Regions from separate parts of the Cytobacillus sp. ABV4_503 genome, predicted to be linked through region 2. Evidence: riboswitches for the same ligand, from Rfam matches in the RefSeq annotation. Region 2 holds a riboswitch; each other region holds the start of a gene.
What was found. Region 2 has a riboswitch for thiamine pyrophosphate ahead of ACXAD1_RS11065 (3-oxoacyl-ACP reductase). Riboswitches for the same ligand answer to the same signal wherever they lie in the genome.
Positions count from the first base shown of each region.

Region 1: it holds a riboswitch for thiamine pyrophosphate, as region 2 does, so the genes downstream of both, ACXAD1_RS06390 (ABC transporter substrate-binding protein) here and ACXAD1_RS11065 (3-oxoacyl-ACP reductase) in region 2, are expected to answer to the same signal.
Region 3: it holds a riboswitch for thiamine pyrophosphate, as region 2 does, so the genes downstream of both, tenA (thiaminase II) here and ACXAD1_RS11065 (3-oxoacyl-ACP reductase) in region 2, are expected to answer to the same signal.

Region 1 is NZ_JBSWTH010000001.1:1,245,367-1,249,751, forward strand. It holds gene ACXAD1_RS06375 (ABC transporter ATP-binding protein) at 1-458, opposite strand, end outside; gene ACXAD1_RS06380 (ABC transporter permease) at 455-1,222, opposite strand; gene ACXAD1_RS06385 (thiamine-binding protein) at 1,219-1,512, opposite strand; gene ACXAD1_RS06390 (ABC transporter substrate-binding protein) at 1,526-2,530, opposite strand; TPP riboswitch at 2,637-2,745, opposite strand; gene ACXAD1_RS06395 (YkvA family protein) at 2,819-3,232, opposite strand; gene ACXAD1_RS06400 (NAD-dependent deacylase) at 3,380-4,105, shown strand; gene tatA (twin-arginine translocase TatA/TatE family subunit) at 4,215-4,385, shown strand, end outside.
Region 2 is NZ_JBSWTH010000001.1:2,196,823-2,201,207, reverse strand. It holds gene ACXAD1_RS11085 (hypothetical protein) at 1-318, opposite strand, end outside; gene ACXAD1_RS11080 (sigma-70 family RNA polymerase sigma factor) at 311-877, opposite strand; gene ACXAD1_RS11075 (Cof-type HAD-IIB family hydrolase) at 1,272-2,021, shown strand; partial or broken gene ACXAD1_RS11070 (OsmC family protein) at 2,055-2,516, opposite strand; TPP riboswitch at 2,633-2,745, shown strand; gene ACXAD1_RS11065 (3-oxoacyl-ACP reductase) at 2,851-3,612, shown strand; gene thiM (hydroxyethylthiazole kinase) at 3,626-4,385, shown strand, end outside.
Region 3 is NZ_JBSWTH010000001.1:154,146-158,530, reverse strand. It holds gene ACXAD1_RS00735 (MGDG synthase family glycosyltransferase) at 1-125, shown strand, start outside; gene ACXAD1_RS00730 (DUF6843 domain-containing protein) at 206-1,042, opposite strand; gene ACXAD1_RS00725 (TIM barrel protein) at 1,178-2,011, opposite strand; gene ACXAD1_RS00720 (DUF1287 domain-containing protein) at 2,117-2,824, shown strand; gene tenA (thiaminase II) at 2,845-3,534, opposite strand; TPP riboswitch at 3,594-3,695, opposite strand; gene thiW (energy coupling factor transporter S component ThiW) at 3,855-4,343, opposite strand.

The sequences.
Region 1 (4,385 bases), 950 kb from region 2:
TCATCCAGCAAAATGATTGGCTGCGGGCTTAATAATGCCCGGATAAAGGCAGCCCTTTGCTTCATCCCCCCTGATAATTCATGAGGATATGCATTTTCATAGTCACCGAGACCAGCTTTTTGAAGCATCTTTTTTGCCGTTTCCGAATCGGATTTACCCATTAGCTCCTGGCCAAGCAGAACGTTTTGAAGAATGGTTCTCCATGGCATCAGGGAAGGTGTCTGGGGCATATAGCTTATTGAACCGCGTTTGCCGTTGATCTTCACATTCCCAAGCGTTATGGACCCTTCGTCAGGCAGGAGCATCCCGCCAATGAGGTTGAAAAGGGTGCTCTTGCCGCTCCCTGAAGGGCCTAAAATCGAAACAAATTCCCCTTCATTTATATGAAAACTTAAATTGTCTAAAACCTGATTTGAATCAAAACTTTTGGTTAAATGATTAACTGATAATTGTATCATTTCCTGGCACTCTCCCGTGACTTCCATTTAATCAGCAAACGTTCAGCCAGTAATATTCCTCCAAAAAACAGCAAGCTTAACAGCATAATGGTAAAAATGGCAACAAAAACACGGTCCGTCCTAAATGAAGAAGAGGCTAAAGTCATATAAACACCTATTCCTGCTTTAGCTCCGAGCCATTCGGATATTACAGCACCCATCACACTATAGGTTGCGGAGATTTTTAGCCCTGAAAATAAAGAAGGAAGGGAATAGGGAAGCTCCAGCTTCCAAAAAAGCTGACCTTTGCTGGCACCTGCCATCAGCATATAATGCCTAAGTTCTCCGGGGGTTTGGCGAAAGCCGTCCAATGCAGCAACTGTAATGGGGAAGAAACAAACCAGCGTGATGACAATCAGCTTTGGAAGTATCCCGAAACCAAACCATACAACCAGCAAAGGAGCCAGTACAATTATAGGCACATTCTGTGAAAGTATGAGGAGAGGGTAAACCGACTCCCTTATAAAAGGCAATAAGTGCAGAATAACAGCTGTGAGTAATCCTATGACGGCGCCAATGAGAAATCCCAATAGGGAAAGCATGACTGTCGATTGAAGATGAAGGCGGAAGCCCTCCCAGCCCGAAATCGCTTCATGAACGATATCTGTCGGCGGAGGCAGGAGCCATGCAGGAACTTCTGCCAGATTTACTGCCAATTCCCAAAGAATGAATAAAAGAAGGAGAACCGCAGCCGGCCTCCATCCTTTTCTGAATACATTTATCATGAACGGTATTTCTCCGTTAAATCACTCATTTCAATACCGTCCGGCTGATATAGAACCTTAACCTGTGAAATTACATTGCTGCTTCCTTTTTCAATCATTTTTCTGTTCATATCGGCTATGATTTTTAATAAATGGTCTAAATCGCCTTCCATCGTGGTTTCTAGGGGATGCACCTCGTGCTTAACACCAGATTGCTGAATAACATTAATTGCTTCATCAACGTAAGGTATAACATTTTCCCCATCTTTTGTTTTCGGTATGATCTGAATGCTTACAAGTGCGTTTGCCATAGTTGAACTCTCCTTATTCCGGCAGGAAGTCATTTGTAAATGCTTTGCCGGCATCTAATTCTTTATCTAATAGACCATTATCATGCATCCAGTCTGCATAGTTTTCCCAGACTGCAAGCTTTTGTTCACCCCATCTTGGAGCATCATCCTGATAGCGGGGGGATAGCCATTCCTGGCTCTTTTTGACCAATTCGCTGTCAAGGTCCGGAGCATTTTTTAACAAAATATCTGCTGCTTCGCCAGGCTGATCGATTGCAAATTCATAACCTCTGGATGCTGCTTTTACAAATGCTTTGACAGTATCCGGGTCATCTGCAATCATTTTTTCGCTGGTTGCGAGAACGGGCGTGTAGTAATCCAGTTTTTTTGAGTAGTCGGTAAGGTAGACCATATTAATCTTTTCCCCCCGAAGTTCTGCTTCTACACCTGTCCATCCGTAATAAATCCATGCGAAGTCTATATCTCTTTTAACAGCTGTGAAAAAGTCAGCATCTCCCATGTTAACAATTGAGACATTATCAACATTGGCGTTTTCCTTCTTCATTAGGGAATCTATTACAGATTTTTCTACAGGAGCTCCCCAGCCGCCATAAGTTTTTCCTTCAAAGTCTTTCGGCGATTTAATGTTTTTTTCAGCAGGGGATGCAAAACCGGAAGTATTATGCTGTATTACAGCTGCTATTGATACAAGGGGAACTCCCTGTACACGGGCTTCCGTGATGCTTTCCTGATAGCTGACACCGAAATCAGCCTTGCCTGATGCAGTCAATTGATCTGCACCTGCTTCACCTGGCATTATAATTTCGACATCGAGCCCTTCTTCTTTAAAATATCCTTTGTCCTTTGCGGCATATAAGCCGGTATGATTGGTATTGGGTGTCCAATCCAATACAACAGTAACTTTTTTCAAATCTTGTTTGCTGTCTGCATCTTTGCTTCCAGTCTGATTATCCGCTCCATTGCCGGCACAGCCTGAAAGAAACAGAAGTGAACAGATAGCCGCAATCCACTTTTTCATAAATAATCCTCCTAAAACCTTTATGTAATAAGGAAAGTTAATGATAGTCTGCCCTGAAAAATAAAAACGCCCCGGTATAAACCAGGGCGCATATAAAAACATTTAGTATGTTTAAGAATATGTTCCCTACGCTGCTATGAGCCAGATCAGGTTCAAAGGGTCAGCATCTTAATGATGAAGTCTCAACCGGCATACCGGTTCCCCTACATTTCCTGCTATTTAATTTTGACAGCATAAATACTTTCCATCATTATTATAGCAAATAATATCAAAATGGACAGAAAATAATTATTTCATCTCTATCGTCCTGCTTTCTTTCCAGATTTTGAATTTTTCAAGTTCACCTGTAATTTGGCTAACGGCAAAACCAAGTACTGCTGCATCATCTAAAATTCCCATTCCTATTAAAAAGTCAGGAACAAGGTCTATAGGGGAAACAAAGTATAGGACGGAAGCAATAATAAAGATAACCGATTTTCTTGAAATATGCCGGTAATCGCCTTTAGACCATGCCTTAACCAAATCGATCAGAAGCTGAAACTTTTCCCATATATCACTTAATGAAGATTTATTTTTATCTGCTTTAAGTGTAGCCTTTCTTAGCAGTACTTTTGTTTTTTCAGGGTCTTCCGCATAACGTTTGGCCCTGGCAGAAAATTTTTTATAGCCGTCCTTATAATCTTTCGTTTCTATTTCAGGCATAGCTATCACTCCTATATTTGATAATTCGCATAAACAGTTATAATCTAGTATTTACCGCATACCTGACATGACATAAACATTTCACCGGGAGAAATAAATGGAAATCAAATTTAACCTGTGACAAAACCTTATTGGGGGCTGATATCTATGCTTGAGAAATGGCTTCAGGAATCAAATTATACAGTAATATTAACTGGAGCAGGAATGTCGACGGAAAGCGGACTTCCTGATTTCAGGTCTGCCAATAATGGATTATGGAATGGGAAAGATCCTGGAAAAATAGCCAGTACAGAAGCATTAAATGAAAATGTGAACGAGTTTATTGAATTTTATCGGCACAGGGTAATCGGGCTTAAGGAGTGCAATCCCCATAAAGGGCACTATATTCTTGCAGATTGGGAAAAGAGAGATATTATTAAGAGCATTATCACCCAGAATGTGGATGGATTTCATGGACTGGCGGGAAGTAAAAAAGTATCAGAGCTCCATGGGAATTTGCAGACACTCCATTGCCAGAAGTGTAAAAAAGAGTTCCCGAGCGAAGGGTATTTGCATGGACAATTCCAATGTAATTGCGGTGGTGTGCTCCGTCCTTCAGTAGTTCTGTTTGGGGAAATGCTTCCTGAGGAGGCTTTAGATTTCGCAGAAGATGAAACAGAAAAGGCAGAACTTTTTATTGTTCTGGGATCATCCTTGAATGTAACACCTGCAAATCAGTTTCCGCTGATTGCCAAACAAAACGGGGCAAAACTGGTGATTATTAATTTGGAACCTACGGACTTCGATATTTATGCTGATGAAGTGATCCATAACCGCAAAATTGGTGAAGTATTAGAAGATCTTGATAGAGTCTTTAATAGTGAAAAAACGTGAATTCATAAAAATAGCTGCCATGCTATGATTTTTTAAGTCAATCTACTATAATGGACAATGAACATGATTGCTACTGCCCATGCGATATGATATATAAGGAGTGTTCAGCATGTTATCAAACATCGGTATTCCAGGTTTAATTCTCATCCTGGTTCTGGCTCTTATTATTTTTGGTCCTAAAAAACTTCCTGAAATAGGGAGAGCATTTGGGGAGACCTTAAAAGAATTTAAGAAATCTACCCGTGAACTCACAAAAGATGATGACGATGATAAAAGGAAA
Region 2 (4,385 bases):
ACCATTCAGTTTCCAGTTATTTAGCATAGCACCCTCTGTAAGGCCGGAATAAAAATCTTTATTTGAAATGACAGTCTCCTGTCCATTTTGCTTGTTAAAGTCATCTGTCTGGATTCCGGCAATCCCGCCAATCAACAGGACAAACCCAGCAGCTGCAGCGGCAGAAAGAAGCTTAGGAACATAGTCTTTTTTCCTGCCTTTAGCAGCAGAAGTGGCGATTCGGTTTCTGACTCTCTGTTTTTCTTCTTCTGTGAAAACAGAATCTTTCGTCCATGCAGCATTCAACTCTTTCTTCACTTCCTGATTCAGATCAGCCATGCTGTTCACCTCTTTCTGCAGCAGATAGTATCTTCTTCACTTTTTCCTGTCCTCTGTACAGTCTTGTTTTAACAGTAGAAATAGGAATATTAAGGGTTTCACTTATTTCAGCCAGACTGAGATCCTGGTAATAATGGAGAAGGAAGACTTCCCGGTATTTTACTGTGAGGGATTCAATCGTTTTTAGCAATTCCTGATGTTCATCCCGTTCAAGAAATGAAGCTTCCGGATCTTTTTCTCTATCCTTCTTCAGGAAAAAAACCTTTTCATTCAGGACCATATTTCGATAATGCCAGCTTTTAAGATAGTCTTTGCTTTTATTAATAGCGATTGTAAAAATCCATGTTTTAAAAGAAGATCTTTGCTGGAAACTTTCCAGCTTCTCATAAACAGTAATAAAGGTATCCTGTGTTAAATCGCTGGCCGCATTCCAATCATTCACATAGCTGTATATCAATCTCTTCAAAACGGTTCCATACTCATCCATGATCATTTCAAGAACGAGAGCACGATCCACTTGATCAGCAATTGACCGTTTTACATAATCATCAGAGCTCACATGACTGCCTCCTTGCTAAATTGCCAGCTGCCGATTCCGGCTGCCTTTTGTTTCCTGACAGTTAGACGACAGATACAAGTAAATCGCTTCAACTTTTGGCATCTATTAAGATTATACAAAAAAAGCGCATACCATTTGGTCTGCGCCTGATTATTTAATCCGATTAAATAAAACCACATCCATGCATAGCTTAAGAACAGAAGGAGCAAAAATAACAAGGAACATTCATCATTTCCTCATTTGTTCATATTGAGTAATTCTGGCCTATACAATTAGATTGGGAATAATGATCGCTATTTTCGAATAAATGATTCTGCCCAAATGCTTTGTTTTTGATGGGACGATTATTTATTTATATAATGGATTTATTGTGCAAGAAAGAAGGGAGATTATTATGTCACAATCAAATATTGCTCCACAGATCAAATTAATCGCTCTTGATATGGATGGAACCTTGTTGAATTCCAGAGGGGAAATTCCAGATGAAAACCGCAAGGCAATACGGGAGGCGAAGGAAAAAGGGATTGAAGTTATTTTAAGCACGGGAAGATCCAGGCTCACGGCAGGCGATCATGCTGATTCTTTGGAATTGAACTCCTATTTGATCACGGTCAACGGCAGTGAAATATTTGGCCCTGGTGGAGAATTAATCACAAGGACTCCTGTTGATTCTAAAGTAATGGAATGGATGTGGAATTTATCCCAGTCACATAAGACCAAATTCTGGGCAACCAGCTGCGAACAAGTTTGGATGAATGAAATGCCAGAAAATATTCATGACCATGAATGGCTTAAATTTGGATTTGATATATCAGATGATGAGATCAGGGAACTCATTCATAAAGAGCTTCGAACAAAAGGGGACCTGGAAATTACAAATTCCAGCTTAACTAATATTGAGGTAAATGCTCTGGGCATCAATAAAGCCAGAGGTATCCAGAAGGTAACTGAGATTCTTGGCATTTCGATGGAAAATGTAATGGCAATGGGAGACAGCTTAAATGATATTGCCATGATAGAGGAATCTGGCTGGGGAGTAGCAATGGGAAATGCCCAGGATATTGTGAAAGAAACAGCCAATGCTGTTACGGGAACTAATGATGACGCTGGTGTTGCAAAAGCAATCCGAAAGTGGGCTCTCTAAGATTAAAAACCGGCTAACATGCCGGTTTTTGGTTTATTTGGATGCTCTTTTGGCAATTAGAATGGTTTCTTCCAGTGCTATTTCCACATTTCCTTTAATCGCCCTGGAAATCATACAGGATGCTTCAGCTTTTTGCGCCAGCTTTCGCGCAAGTGAATGATCCTTTTCTGTCGCATCAGCTTTTAACAAGATAAGGGGGCGATGAATAATTTTCCTATACGTAATCACTCCTTTGGTTACATCCACAATTCCAATTGATTCCATCGTAAGGTCTTCTTTTTCGAGTTTGCTTCGTTCCATCATGGCTGCCAGGGTAATGATATAACAAGTTGCTGCAGCCCCAAGCAGCATTTCATCCGGATTTGTTCCGATTCAGGGACCTTCCATTTCTGGGGGAATGGAAACCTTTGTTTTCAGCCCTCCAGTCTCAATTTCTCCAACATCATTACGAAGTCCAGGCCAATGTGCTTTTAAATGGAATTGGTGTTCAGCCATTCTTTGATTCCTCCAAGTTATGTATTTCTATTTAAACCTTAAAGAGGAACAGGCAGAATTGCAAGACTTTACAGATTTAACGTTTCAGGCTAAGATGAAATCAGCCAACTTAATAGTTTTACTGCTAGGGGTGCCCGATGCTCGCGGGCTGAGAAAGAAACCGGACTGTTTTTTACCCTTCGGACCTGATCTGGATCATACCAGCGTAGGAAAGTAGTAATTGCGGGGAACGATGTTTTTTCTCTTAGATTATTCAGCCAGGTCCAATTTCGGATCTGGTTTTTATTTTGTTCTCAAAAACAAATGAATTGGCTATCAATAAGGAGGATTTTCTATGAATCTTAACGATCAGATTGTCATTATTACAGGCAGCAGCAGAGGGCTGGGCAAAGAAACAGCAAAAGCATTCGCGAGGGAAGGGGCGAGAGTTGTCATTAACTATTTCCATAGCGAGGAAAAAGCACATGCTCTACAGAAGGAAATTGGCGAAAAAGCCATTGCCATTCGTGCTGATATCCGGGACAGAGGTCAAGTGAAATCAATGTTTCAAAAGGCGAAGGAACACTTTGGAGGCCCCATTACAACCATAGTCAATAATGCACTGGTGAACTTTCAATTTGACCCTATTTCAAAAAAAGATGCAGAAACAATTAAATGGGACGATTACAAAAACCAGCTCGAAGGTGCAATTCTTGGGGCTTTAAACACAGTCCAGGCTGGTCTGGAAGATATGAAAAAACAGGAGTTTGGCAGGATAATCTCGGTTGGGACCAATCTATTCCAGAATCCAGTTGTACCCTACCATGACTATACGACCAGCAAAGCTGCTCTATTAGGCTTCACCAGGAATATGGCGAATGAGCTGGGCCAATATGGGATTACTGCGAATATGGTATCAGGCGGTTTGTTAAGAACGACAGACGCCAGTGCTTCGACATCCGAGGAAGTCTTTGAAATTATCGAAAACTCAACTCCATTAAAAAAAGTCACAGATCCTGCAGAAGTGGCTGATGCAATAGTCTTCTTCGCTTCTCCCTGGGCAAGGGCGGTTACAGGACAGAATTTGGTTGTGGATGGCGGACTAGTTATGAATTAAAGGAGGAATTAATGTGAACATTCAGGAGATTAGCAGCCTATTGGAAAAACTAAGAGATACAAATCCTCTGGTACATAATATCACCAATGTGGTGGTAACCAACTTTACGGCAAATGGCCTTCTGGCTATTGGGGCATCACCAGTGATGGCATATGCACATGAAGAGGCAGCTGACATGGCTAAAATAGCTGGCGCATTGGTTCTCAATATGGGAACACTGACTGAAAAAGAAGTAAAAAGCATGCTCATAGCGGGTAAGTCAGCAAATCAGCATGGAGTGCCGGTCATTTTTGACCCTGTTGGTGTCGGCGCGACGGCCTATCGTACAGAAACAGCTAAAAGACTATTAGAAGAATTAGATATTACCATCATAAGAGGCAATGCAGCAGAAATTGCCAACGCAGCAGGACAGAAATGGAGTATTAAGGGCGTAGATGCAGTTGAAGCAGCAGGGAACACTTCTGAGCTTGCTAAGTCGGCAGCAAAAGAACTTGGTGCAGTCACTGTTATCACAGGAAAACAGGATATCGTTTCAGATGGAAGATCCACATTTGCCATTAACAATGGCCATCCTCTTCTAACGAAAGTAACAGGTGCCGGATGTCTTCTTACTTCTGTAATAGGAGCTTTCGCTGCTGTTGAAAAGGATCCTGTAAAAGCGGCAGCAGCTTCATTGATCGTTTATGGATCTGCCGCAGAAATTGCAGCAGTAAAATCGGATGGCAAAGGCCCAGGAACTTTCCAAGCAGAGTTTTTGAATAGCTTATATAACA
Region 3 (4,385 bases), 2.0 Mb from region 2:
TCGATTCTTATCTCGCAAAGGTCACTTGCCCATTGGATTATGCCATCTTCATTTCGATTAAAAGCACCGGCAGAAGTACGCCTGAAACTGTTCATTCTATTAGAGCCATCCCAACTTTAAAGTGACACTTCGACCAGCGGGGCTTTGGCGGCAGTATGACCCGATAAATAATTTACAGCCTGGAATCTCCAGGCTGTTTTCCATTTCAATCAAACGTTTGATTTATCAATCCTTCTTCATAAAGAATCTCCTCAATACCAGGAACATACCCTTGATCAGCCATGTCCTTCTCGCAGCCAACTGAAAAATAGGTATACGAATATTCATATCCTTCTCCCTGTACACCGCCTGATCCACCATGTGAAATACAGCTTTCTGGTATTGCTTCACGCTTCCCTTTTTCATCGGCATAATAGTACAAATCGTCAATATACCCTTCACTTTGCGGTAAAGAGGTAATGGCATATCCTCTATCATTCACCCGAAATACATCGTACTCCCCTTCTGTCTCTGGAACAGGAGCATTCTCTATTTCATGAACAATTCTCACCTGACCAGCATACCCTTTTGGAATCAGATAAAGGTCATGAGTTTTTTCTTCCAGATCTGCCTGCTGGAGCATCCAAAAGAACACTATCGGCAGGAGGCAAGCGGCAAGGAAACCTGCTGCATTCAAGGTAACCTTCCTGCCCCCTGGCATCTCGCGGTCCCACTTCCTCCACTCATCTATTAAAAAGAAAAGCACCGCAGCAATAAATGCGTAGAAAGCAAACCCTTCCATAATAAAATAAGTGACTGCAGCCAAAAAGGTATGTATAAATGCAGCAGACGGAAACCGCCAAACTGCTAGATTTCTAGTAAGAAACTCAGAAAGCAGCGAAACTGGAACACCGTATATCACATTTCCGAAAAAGCAGTATAAAAAAACCATAACCAGGAAGAAGGAAAACAATCCCCCTTCAGAAAAGAAAAAGAGAAGCCAAAAACCAAAAGTAAAAAGAATGGAAGCCTGTAGGGCCGTTTTTAGTTTTAATCCCAGCATAAGAATTAATTAACCTCCTCTTTTTTGTGAAAAGCTTCACATATATCATAGCATATATACATGGTTATTCCCATACTCACTATGATAACCTTTCATTTTCAACCTGCACAAAATTCTGCTAGGAGGGCCTGCTGCCTAACTAGCAGATCCTTCTTCAATCACCTCTATTGCCCACCTGATACCTTCTTCTGCCATTTTTTCCGGAGGGTTCGTGTGTGGAGTGTACTCCATGACAAAAAATACTTCCTCACATTCCTTTGCTAAAAAATCCATCAGTTTCTTAATTTTATGATGACTGCCATCATTCTCATGAGATGGATGCACAGGTACCCAAATATATTTATCGCCCTGGTATTCAACATTATGTAAATGAACGACTCTCACGAACTCGGTCCATTTTTCTATATATTTTATGGCCTTCTCGCCAGCGGCCAATATATAATCCCCGATATCAACACAAAGTCCGAGTCCGTATTTCCTCCATGTCTCTACAGAAAAACGGTCAAGATATTGAATTCCTGCTGGCGATTGTTTGAATCCCAATTTAGGTTCACACACAATCAAAATCCCATATTTCCTCTGGAGAACACTAAGTTTCTTTAGTCCCTCCTCAATGACCTCTGCCGGATTCCTGCTGGTTTCCTTTTTAAAGTAAGGGAAGTGCACCAATATGTATTCAGCCCTAAGCCGGGACATCCTTTCCACTTCCTCCTCAAACTGAATCCAGGCTTCCTCCGGATTCATACTGAACTTTTCCAGCAAATCATATTTGCTTTTCCCCCGGAAAAGAGGCGAATGAAGACCAAAGCTTTTGTTTGTTTTACCCAGCATTTCAATAAAGCAGCGAAAGGCTTCCTCATCTTGAAATTCGCCTATCTCTATATGCGGCAAATGACGTTTAAAAAGTTCATGAAACAGCTTGCTGTCAGACAAAATGACACTTCCCGATATCCCTATATGATGAGCCATAATATCCCCTCTTTTATGCATCTTTATAACAATCTTATCATATCTTCATGTAACTCATTGGAAAATAATGCCGTCTAATCATTAAAATACATGAGGAGACTTTTTATGATAAAAAAAGTGTTTGCTTTCATAATCGGAATACTGTTCTTATTCATTCTTTTTTTCCGAAATGGAATTATTCTGGATTCCATCGGCATTCATTTCGAAAGTCCTTTTGCAAAGAAAATAGCAGTGCCTTCTGAATATTCACAGGCCGATTCAAATCTAAACGGCATTGCCGATCCGCTAGATATGGTCCTGACAGCCAGAAAAGAAGTAGACCAGCGCACGCCATATAAAAGTGCCTACTATGCGGGAGGCTATCCGCCCGATGGCGAAGGTGTCTGTACAGATGTGATTTGGAGGGGATTCCAGGGGGCTGATGTAACCTTAAAGGATCTTATTGATCAGGATATCGCCGAGAATACGGACTTGTATTCAAGAGTGCAGGGCAAGCCTGATCCGAACATTGATTTTAGAAGGGTGCCAAACCAGAATGTCTTCTTTAGCCGCTTCGCAAAGTCATTAACAACTGAACTGAATCCAGGAGATGGTAAGAACCTTCAGCAATGGCAGCCGGGTGACATTGTGGTTTTCCTTTCTCCTAAATTCAACCATGTGGCAATCATATCTGACAAACGGACGAAAGATGGCATTCCATATGTTATACATAACTCCACACCATTTGCAGCAGAAGTAAAACTATCTTCTTTTAAGACTCCCATTACCGCTCATTACAGATGGGATTTTGAAAAAACGCCTGCACTGCCATAAAGCAGATGCAGGCGTTTTTCTTATCTGACTGCTGCAGGATTGCCCGCCGGCCACTCTTCGCAGGTATAAGCCATCTCCCAGAAGCCAAGCTCCAGCTGGCAGCTTTTTCGGAAAGCATCCTTCATTCGCTGCCTTTCTTCCGGTGATGCCGCATCAGCAAGCTCATCCAAACGGTTCCTCATATTCATGGTCACAGCTTCGACCCTTAAATTTGCATAAAAAGAGATCCATGGATAAAACGGATGGTTCTCATCTGGCTCATATTGCTTCATGAGTTCAAGCCCAATCTCCCAATAAGTCCATGGACAAGGCAATAATGCAGCAAGGATCTCACCCATGCCGCCTGTGTGGGCATGATACATCATATGCTTAACATAATGATCAGCTGTTGGAGGGAGCGGATAGCCCTGCAATGCTTCGTAATCCACCCCAATCTGCTGGCAAAAATTATGGTGGGGATGTACTTCGCTGTTCAATACAAATTCTATTTGCTGATTAAAATAAGAAATATCCTTACGCTCTGCAGACTTTGAAATGGCAATCCCATAAATATGCATGAACGCATTCAGATACTCAAAGTCCGCTTTAATGTAATGGGCCAGCGCCTCTTTCGGCACGTCCCCTCTCCCGATACCCTGGACAAACGGGTGCTCAAATATCAGCTGAAACAAATCTTCATTTTCTTTGCGCAGAATCTCTGAAAAAGTCATAAAAAATAGCCTCCTTATTCATTACAGAAGCTGCCGGGGAAAAAGCATGAGGATATATAACGAGGTCCTCACTGCTTCCCTGCGCTGGCATTATCCAGATCAGGTTCCAAGGGACAAAGGAAAAGCTCCTTATCTCAGCCGTAGCGCCCCTAGCAGTTTTCTAACATTCTAATTGTTTTTTACCGATTTTCTAACTTGACGTTTTTCGCTCATAAATTTTGGATTTCGCCCATAACTCTTAAAAATCGCTCATAAAGTCAGATTGCTATGCTGCACTCCGCTTATCTGCTTACTCAACTAGCTTCGCCAGCCCAAAATCATCACATATTCTGAACCAAGTTCTTCTCTTTAACCTTTGCCAAAACCATCCAGCCTATGGACGCACCGGCAATGCTGCTGACCAGGAATGGCGGCACAAAGAAGAATGCCCCAGCTGAGCTCCCCATGAGAACCTTTGCAAAAGGTACTGCAAACAATGCACCAATTAAGCCGGTACCTACCACTTCTCCTACAGCAGCCCATATTTTCCGGCCGAACTTCAAATAAAGCACACCTGCCAAAAACGCACCGATCATGCCTCCTGGAAACGCAAGCAGCGTCCCGAATCCAAGCAAATTACGAAGCAGGCCAATCATAAATGCCACAGCTGCTGCAGGCAGGGGTCCAAGCGTCACCGCTGCCAATACATTCACCGCATGCTGCACCGGATAGGCCTTTGCTATGCCTGCCGGAAACCAGAGCAAATGGGAACCCAGTGTCCCAATTGCCACAAATAAAGCCATCGTAGTTAACAATCGGGTTCTGTTCATCTAAACCTCCTTTCTAAAGGGCCGCCTGATTGCTTATCAGGA